Regions from separate parts of the Paraliobacillus sp. X-1268 genome, predicted to be linked through region 2. Evidence: predicted binding sites of a transcription regulator. Region 2 holds the regulator's gene; the other holds the start of a gene.
The links. The regulator NrdR, encoded in region 2, represses ribonucleotide reductase genes. The targets are predictions, from matches to a motif close to AACACNATATATNGTGTT.
Positions count from the first base shown of each region.

Region 1: a site for NrdR is predicted at 1,980-1,997, ahead of D2K62_RS08480 (anaerobic ribonucleoside triphosphate reductase). Genes of this name have one in related genera too.

Region 1 covers NZ_QJSK01000004.1:186,652-191,091, forward strand. Annotated here, with positions in the region: gene D2K62_RS08465 (zinc ribbon domain-containing protein) at 1-819, shown strand, start outside; gene D2K62_RS08470 (zinc ribbon domain-containing protein) at 842-1,591, shown strand; gene D2K62_RS08475 (DUF1540 domain-containing protein) at 1,667-1,819, shown strand; gene D2K62_RS08480 (anaerobic ribonucleoside triphosphate reductase) at 2,012-3,898, shown strand; gene nrdG (anaerobic ribonucleoside-triphosphate reductase activating protein) at 3,895-4,377, shown strand; gene D2K62_RS08490 (nuclease-related domain-containing protein) at 4,369-4,440, opposite strand, start outside.
Region 2 covers NZ_QJSK01000026.1:24,860-29,299, reverse strand. Annotated here, with positions in the region: gene dnaI (primosomal protein DnaI) at 1-920, opposite strand, end outside; gene D2K62_RS17075 (replication initiation and membrane attachment family protein) at 932-2,308, opposite strand; gene nrdR (transcriptional regulator NrdR) at 2,375-2,839, opposite strand; gene D2K62_RS17065 (cytosolic protein) at 2,886-3,266, opposite strand; gene speD (adenosylmethionine decarboxylase) at 3,429-3,806, opposite strand; gene coaE (dephospho-CoA kinase) at 4,119-4,440, opposite strand, start outside.

The DNA of each region.
Region 1 (4,440 bases), on a different contig from region 2:
AAAGAGTATGGACCAGTTTTACCTGGCGTATATACGTTACGTTCGAGTTATAGCAATGACTATACTGTTTTGGAGAATGAGTCTACCATTGAGTTACTAGAGCCTTATCATCAAGATCAATACGTTGATCTTTCACTTTACGGGGAATATGTTTCTTTTAACACAGAATACGCTTCAATCGCTGATTCAATTAGCTACTTCGTTAATGATACCGAACTAGACATTTCAGAAGACGAAGATTTTGGTCCCGTTTCAGTAGATGGTTCAGTGGAAGCTCACGCTGTCTTGACTTTCCCATGGGGAGATGTAACAACTGAAAAAACACCAATTGATTATGCTTATATTGATTTAGCTGTGCCTAATCCTTTTAATGAAGAAATGCAGACAGATATCATTAACACCATCCATGCATTTGGACAAGATTATGCGCTAGCTGGTGAAGCAATGGATGCGTCTTTATTCACGACAGCAACAGATGCATTTATAACGGAAGAAGCATATAGCAACTACAGCTATATGGAAGATTGGGACGAGCGTTGGACTGGCACATATAAAAAAGCTGTTGTTGATTTAGATAGTTTCTACTTGTATCAAACAGACGATACATATGAATTAAGTGTAAATGCTGCGTTTTATTACGATGATGCAGCAACCTACTATGTAGACGATGAAGAGATAGATACCGCCGAGGAGATTAATGAATGGGAAATCACATTCGTATATCAAGCCGATGAAGCTAGCTGGTTAGTAGCTGATTATGCTGGCCTTTGGTCATTTAATGATGAAAACACAGTCGAACGTGTTGTTGAAACAAATTAATTATAACTAAGGGGAAATGAAAATGAATTGTCCAAATTGTCAAGCACCACTAGAGTCAGACGCAAAGTTCTGTACAAACTGTGGGGTGAAAATAGATCACATACAAACGGAAAACACTGATACAGAGCCTGTACAATCAACAGGAACAGCACCTAGTCAGACAACCGATTATGTCCAGCAAGGAAAAGATATTAGCAAACAATATTGGCACTTCATTCCTAGTGCATTAGCAAATCCTTTTGCGGCAAGTAAACATGCAGGTCCAACTAATAAAATAAACGGTCTGATTACGCTGATTTTATTTTCTTTACTGATTCCGTTATTTTCTTATATTAGCTTATCATCTTATTTTAGACCGCCATTTGTTGAAATGGTAGTGAAGCCATTCTTTATTTTTATTATCTTTTTCGCGCTATTACTTGCGGTTAAATATGGTGTTGCAAAGTTAATGAAAGCAGACGTTTCCTTTCTAAATGTTATGACTCGTTTTGGTATATTGATGGTTTTACCAACAGTGACAGCTTTAGCTGCTGTTTTATTCACCATTTTAGGTGTTGAAGATTTCAGCATTATTTTACTAATCCTTTCGATGAGTCTTGCTAGTATAGCGAGTTTCGCGACTGTTTTTTCGATTAAAGAGAAAGCACCTGCTACAGGTGGGCTTGATGTTTTTTACGGCGTTGTTCTAACATATGTTGCAATGGCGATCATTTTATTGATTATTGGCGATAGTATTTTGTATGAATTGGAAAACAGTTTTTACGGATTTTAGGATTTAGTTGTCAATAACTAACACGGATTATTTTTGATGGTTCTTGATAAACTACTGTCATAGGAGGTGGGCGCATTGGCTAAAGATGTTCTATGTGAAGTGCACAATTGCAAGTACTGGGCGAAAGGGAATCATTGCAGCGCAGAAGCTATCTATGTAGTAAGCCATCATGGTAAAAGTGCTGCAAACCAAAGAGAAACTGATTGTCAAACATTTGTACAGCAATAAGCACACCTTCTTTATCGGAACGGATTCAGTTAGCCACTGGATCCGTTCTTTCTATTTTATAAGATAAAAAATTTCTACTGTGATATATCGCACAGTTTTCTGTTCTATCTTCGTGCTAAACTATTTCATATGTACTATATATAGATTATTTCAGTATATAAATACAATATATTGTAATCGGAGTGATAAACTATGCACACACATATAGAAACAGAAGACATGCTATTACAGTCGTTAGACGACATTGTTTATGCAAGTAATCAAGATCTTATCCAAGAGAATGCCAATGTCGATGGCCAATCACCGATGGGACAGATGTCGAAATTCGGATCAGAAGCAGCAAAACATTATGCCAAACAAAAAATGTTAAGCACGGATGTCAGCCAAGCAATTGCAGACAATTTCATCCATCCACATGATCTAGATTTCATGCCAACTGGTACGACAACTTGCTGTCAGATTCCACTTGGTAAGATTTTAAAAGATGGTTTTAATACTGGACATGGCTATATGCGTGAACCAAATGATATCGGAAGTGCGATGGCTTTAGCGTCTATTATTTTTCAATCTAATCAAAACATGCAACATGGTGGACAAAGTTACCCTATGTTTGATTTTGATCTTGCACCATATGTATATAAAACGTTTTTAAAGCATAAAAAGCGTTTGACGAACTATGTGACACGTTATACAAGTATAGAAATTGCAACTATTGCATGGCATGAAACTGATCGTGATGTTTACCAAGCTTGTGAAGCTTTTGTCCACAATTGCAATTCCATGCACTCGCGTGGTGGTGGCCAGGTACCATTCGTATCAATTAATTATGGAACGGACACTTCTATGGAAGGTCGTTTAGTAATGAAGAATATCTTGCTCGCAACAAAAGCAGGACTTGGTAACGGAGAAACACCTATCTTTCCGATTCAAATTTTCAAAATGAAGAAAGGTGTTAATTTTGAACCGGATGAGCCAAATTATGACTTGTATCAATTAGCACTTGAAACGACTGCTAAACGTTTGTTTCCAAACTTTAGCTTTATCGATTCCACATTTAATTATCCCTATTATGACGGTTCGCCTGAATCAGAAGTAGCCTATATGGGCTGTCGAACACGGGTGATGGCTAATCGACATGGAGACGAGACGGGTGTACAACGTGGCAATTTATCGTTTACTTCGCTTAATTTAGTGAAAATGGCTTTATTAACAACTAGTGAAACTGCATTTTTTGAAAAGCTTGATCATTATATGACACTTGCGATTAAACAATTACTCGAGCGTTATCAGTTTCAAGCAAAAAAACAAGCACAACATTTCTCCTTTCTCTACGGACAACAAGTTTGGAAAGATAGTGATCAGTTAGAAGCAAGTGACCAGTTAACAGATGTTTTAAAACATGGCACATTAAGTATCGGTTTTATTGGTTTGGCTGAAGCACTTGTCGCACTTACAGGTGAACATCACGGCGAGTCTGATGAAGCCTATCAATTAGGCTACCGTATTGTTGAACATATGCGTATGTTCGTTGATCTAGCTGCAGAGCGTTATGACTTAAATTTCTCGTTAATCGCAACACCAGCTGAAGGTTTGTCAGGAAAGTTCACTAAAAATGATCAAGCTGTATTCGGTAAAATCCCTCGGGTAACTGATCGTAACTATTATACAAATTCTTATCACGTACCTGTTTATTATAAAATAAGAGCATTTGATAAGATTAAAAAGGAAGGCGCTTTTCACAAGTTATGTAATGGTGGCCATATTTCCTATATTGAATGTGATGGCGATGTCTCAAAAAACACCAAAGCACTTGATACACTGATTAAAACGATGTCAATGAATGACTTTGGCTACGGATCGATTAATCACCCTGTCGACCGTTGTACATGCTGTGGCTATACCGGTATCATCGATAACGAATGCCCTAAGTGTCATAATAACGATCAAGAAAAAGTCGAACGGATCAGACGAATCACAGGTTATCTTGTTGGAGACATGAAGAAGTGGAACTCTGCCAAACGCGCAGAGGAAAGCCAACGTGTCAAACACCAAACAAGCAGTAAGGATACAAAGCAATGAGGGTAATGAATATTATTCATGATTCCGTTGTCGATGGCGAAGGGTTGCGGACAGTTATTTTTTTCGCAGGCTGTCCTCACTTCTGCCCAGGGTGTCATAACCCTGCTAGTTGGAACATTCGTAATGGTATTGAGATGTCCGTAGAAGAAGTCGTCCAAGAGGTCGCTAGTAATCCTTTAACAGATGTGACCTTATCAGGTGGGGAGCCTTTTTTTCAAGCAAAAGAAGTTGCAGAGGTTGCAAAGCGATTGAAAGATTTAGGAAAACATATCTGGGCATATAGCGGTTATACTCTCGAACAGCTGATAGATGCAGAAGATGTCCATCAACGCGAGCTACTTTCCTATTGTGACGTACTAGTGGATGGGCCGTTTATCTTAGCTAAAAAAGACTTAACACTATCCTTTCGAGGCAGTAGTAATCAACGCATTATTGATTTGCATAAAATAGATGTTCCATTAGAAAAGGCTTCACTTTGAGTGAGCCTTTTCTAGTGTTTGCAGTTTCTCTGTTAGTTTTGTTACGTTTTCCTTACTTAAGCG
Region 2 (4,440 bases):
TTCTCAGAGAAGATCGCAACTTCCTTACTTACTTGCTTAATTCGTTCTATGATTCTGCCTGCCTTAAGTTCCTCGATATCTCCCTTAGTTGATGTTGCTAAATGCTTTTCTAATTGAGCTAAACTAAAATTCGAACTAAAAAATACTGGTAACCGTTCCATCATACGATATTGTAGTATCGATCCTAAAATTTCATCACGAAACCAAGAGGAAATTGATTCAGCACCAATATCATCTATCATAAGTACTGGTACCTTTTTAAACTTTTCAACTTTCTCATTTAATGAATCATCTTTGAATGATGACTTGATTTCGCGAACAAATTCTGGCATATAAATTAACATGGAAGCAATATTTTTTTCAGCTAATTCATTTGCAATGGCACCTAAAAAGTATGTTTTGCCTACTCCAAATGGACCATAAAAGTACAATCCTTTTTCAGGTAATTCACTACCGATTTTGCTAATATACGTCACAACTTCTCTAATTGCTTTATGTCGCTTTTCATCTTGATCATCTAATTTTGAAATTGATGCTTGAAGGATATCTTTTGGCATATATAAGCTTTTAATTAATGACGATTTTCTTCTTTGTTCTTCTTGCTGTATGGTGTATTTACATTTTTCATAAAATAAACGGATTTCTTTACCCTCAATTTCAATCCTAGGTTTATATCCTGGCAATACATTATTCTTACAACCATTTGTTGGGCAATTAGCACAATCTTTATTTTGAGAATGATATTCATATAGTTTCATTAATTGTCTTTCAATATCTTTATCAGATAAAAGCGGATGATTTTCTAACAGCTGTTTGATTTCAGTATCTTGTAAAACCTCTTGCTTCATTTCCTTATAAAAGCTTTGAAAAGACTGATTTTCTCTCATCCATTTTTTTAATGAAGTTTGAATTGGTTCCATGTGCACCACCCTTAAGAATGATTTGATTTTTGTTCTTTATATTTTCGTAACAGTTCACTAACATCTTCGTTTTGCTCTCTATTAGTTACCGTTTTTTCTTTTTCTTTAGCAGCTTGTGTTTGCTTTTGTTCCTTAAACCAATCGGGAACAACCTCTTTTTTCCCAGTTGGTTTATAATAAGATTTTTTATTATTTCCCCATTCTTGGTACTTGTTATGTTCCGATTTTGCTAGTGTAATAGCTTGTCTAACTGTTTTTACGTTTTTTCTAGCCCAATGGCTAGCTATTTTTTCTACATATGATTTTGTTAACTTCATATCTGTTTTAAGTAATACATAATGAATGAGTACGTTCATGACACCAGGTGTAATGCCATGTAATGACATAATATCAGCAACTATTTTTAAATCTTGTTGAGAAGCATGATTTCCACTAGATAAGTCTTCTAATAACTGTTTTGGTGTTCTTTCTTCTAACATTTGCATAAATTGATCTTGTTTACTTTTTGGCTCGTCTGTATTTTTTGTATAAGTTGTTTTCTGATTAACTAAATTTTTTGCTTGTTTTGGTTGAGCTTGCATACTTTCTGATAAATCCATACAAGCAGTTTTAAATTCTTTATGATTCAAGCTATTCTCATCTGTAATAGCCCACAACAATGCTTTTTCAATCTCTAAATTAGTTAAATGATATAATACGCTCATTTGCTCTATTAATTTTATATTCGTTGCAGTTAGAATTTGATTAGTAGGCAACATGCGCTGCTTCAATAATTGTGCCAACCAATCCATATCTATTGTTTGATTGCCAATCATTGGGCCGTCATTTTCTTCGTCTATAGATGAACCATCTGATACTTCCAATTTTGTGTTTGTTTCCTTACTACTAAAAACATCAGTAAAGTGGGCAGTGACATTAACGCCTTTATTATTTGTTGTCACTTTATTCTCTTTAAATATATCATATAACTGATCATATTTATCGGTTCCAAGTTGATGGTACAACAACTGTGACAGCATACCATTCTCGAAAAATAAACCTGGTGAACAAGGTGTCAATAATTTATATGTGAATTTAGTCTGGTTTTCATCATCATATTTAAAAGTTTGTAATATACCGATTGCCTCTAATTTTTGTCTTGCTTCATAAATTTGAGGAAGAGGGATATTTAAATACTGCATCAACATATGATGTGTCTGAACGTCATCAGGATTAGATGAACTAAGATATTGACTAGACAATGTTAAGTAGAGTGAAACGGCATGAATGCCAACTAACGGTTGATATAATTGCATTAAAGCCAGAAGGTGTGCTTGCGTAAGTTGTTGTTGTTCGGATGTTATCACATACCCATGACCTGGCAGTAACTTCCCAATGTGTTGTTGCATTATTTCTCCCCCCTGTCCTTCTATTTAAAGAAAAAAAGAGCCTCTTGGCTCATCTATAATCTTGATTTATTTATCATCTGAATTTTTTATTAAATCCTTTAATTCATCTAGAAACACACTAATATCTTTAAATTGACGATAAACAGATGCAAATCGCACATAGGCAACCTCATCAATTGATGAGAGCTGATCCATAATTAATTCGCCAACTTCTTGACTTTGCACTTCTGCAGTACCACGACTCCGTAATTCGTCCTCCACTTCCATTGTTAACTGTTCCAATTGTTGAAGTGCAACGGGTCGCTTCTCACAAGCTTTAATCAAGCCACGCAGTAATTTTTCCCTACTGAATTCTTCTCTAATTCCCTCTTTTTTAACAACAATTAAAGGAACTTCTTCAATACGCTCAAAAGTTGTAAAACGGAAGTCACATTCTTCACATTCACGTCTTCTTCTAATCGCACGTCCTTCTTCAATTGGCCTTGAATCCAATACTCTTGTGTTTCTATATTGACAATTCGGGCACCGCATCTGTTATCATTCCTATCATTTATTCCCTCTATCTTTGTATGCAAGTTTAATCAACAAGCGTCATTTCCTTTTTTAGGTCATCATAAAGTTTCGGGACTAACTTATGGCTATATCCTAAATCAAAAGGGAAAACTGACTCTGTTGTAACTGAAAAATCAATCGCTGTTCGAAATGGTTTCACCATGATAATGGTTGCTGTAATAAAGACTTTTTTGCCACCTTTAAGGTTACAGCTAATTTCACCATGTTCATCCGATATTGCAATTATTTCGCAACCCTTCTTACTCTTAAAATATTCTTCTACTATCTTAAAAGCTCTATCTTTTGTAGTTTTGAAATAGCGTGTTTGTAATTGTTTGTCCCAATGTTTGTCTTTCGTTTCCGAGTGATTGTTAAAGAATTTATCAATTGATTCTTTAATAGCCATATACCGCACCTCAATATCTTTAGTTACATATTATATACTTCTAAGATTATTCTAACATGTTTCCTATAAGAAAACGATATCAAAGCGTTTAATTTTTTGGATAATTAGATAAAAAACCCCTTTTACTGTTTATTCCAGCAAAGGGGCTGCAAATCAAATTATTTAAAGCGCATTATATTTAGGTACTTGAATTGGACCCATACCACGTGGCAATTCAACTTTTTCACAATTACCAGATTCCAAGGCTTCTGAAATATAATCACATGCTACATTTGGATCAATAATATCACCGCATGTAAATACATCAATACTTGCATAACCATGTTCTGGAAAACTGTGAATCGTTAAGTGTGATTCAGAAATAATTACTACACCACTTACACCATGTGGAGCAAACTTATGAAAAGCAACTTCTCTTATTTCTGCACCTGCTTTTAAAGCTGCGTCAACAAAGATCTTCTCAATTTGTCCCATATCATTTAAAGTATCTATATTACAATCCCACATTTCAGCAATAACATGTCTACCCATTGTATCCATTCGATAATTCCCCCTTATTTATTAATCAATACCTTTTAAATAAACTTGGATGAGCTGCCACGGGGGAAAGTTAGTCCAAAGAGATCCTAACCCTTTAAGCATTCATTAATGCACCTATTTAAAAGCTTTGCTGTTAGTATAACATATTTAGGATGTGTTATTTCTCATAAGCACACACAAACGAATTATATCTGTTTTTTAAAAGTTTGGCAAGATTTTTTTACAAAAATAAATTTGTAGACATATTATATTTTTCCCTAAAACTACAAAATAAAACCTATCTTCTCAAATTGAGTAGACAGGTTTATATGTTTATACTTGATTTATATACTGTTCGAATTGCTCTTTTGTATCTTCTATTGACCCATTATTATTAATAATAACATCTGCATTTTCAGCCTTTTGTTTTAACGGAATTTGTGCGTTTATTCTACTCTTAGCATCACGTTCTGATAAACCATTGCGTTTCATTAATCTAGTTAATTGTATGGACTCATTAACGAAAACAAGCCAAACTTGATCAACAAGAGAGGTCAACTTATTTTCAAATAATAACGGTATATCTAAAACGATTATTTTCTCATTCGTATTTATATAAGTATTTTTTTGTTTAAATATTTCATCTTTAACATAG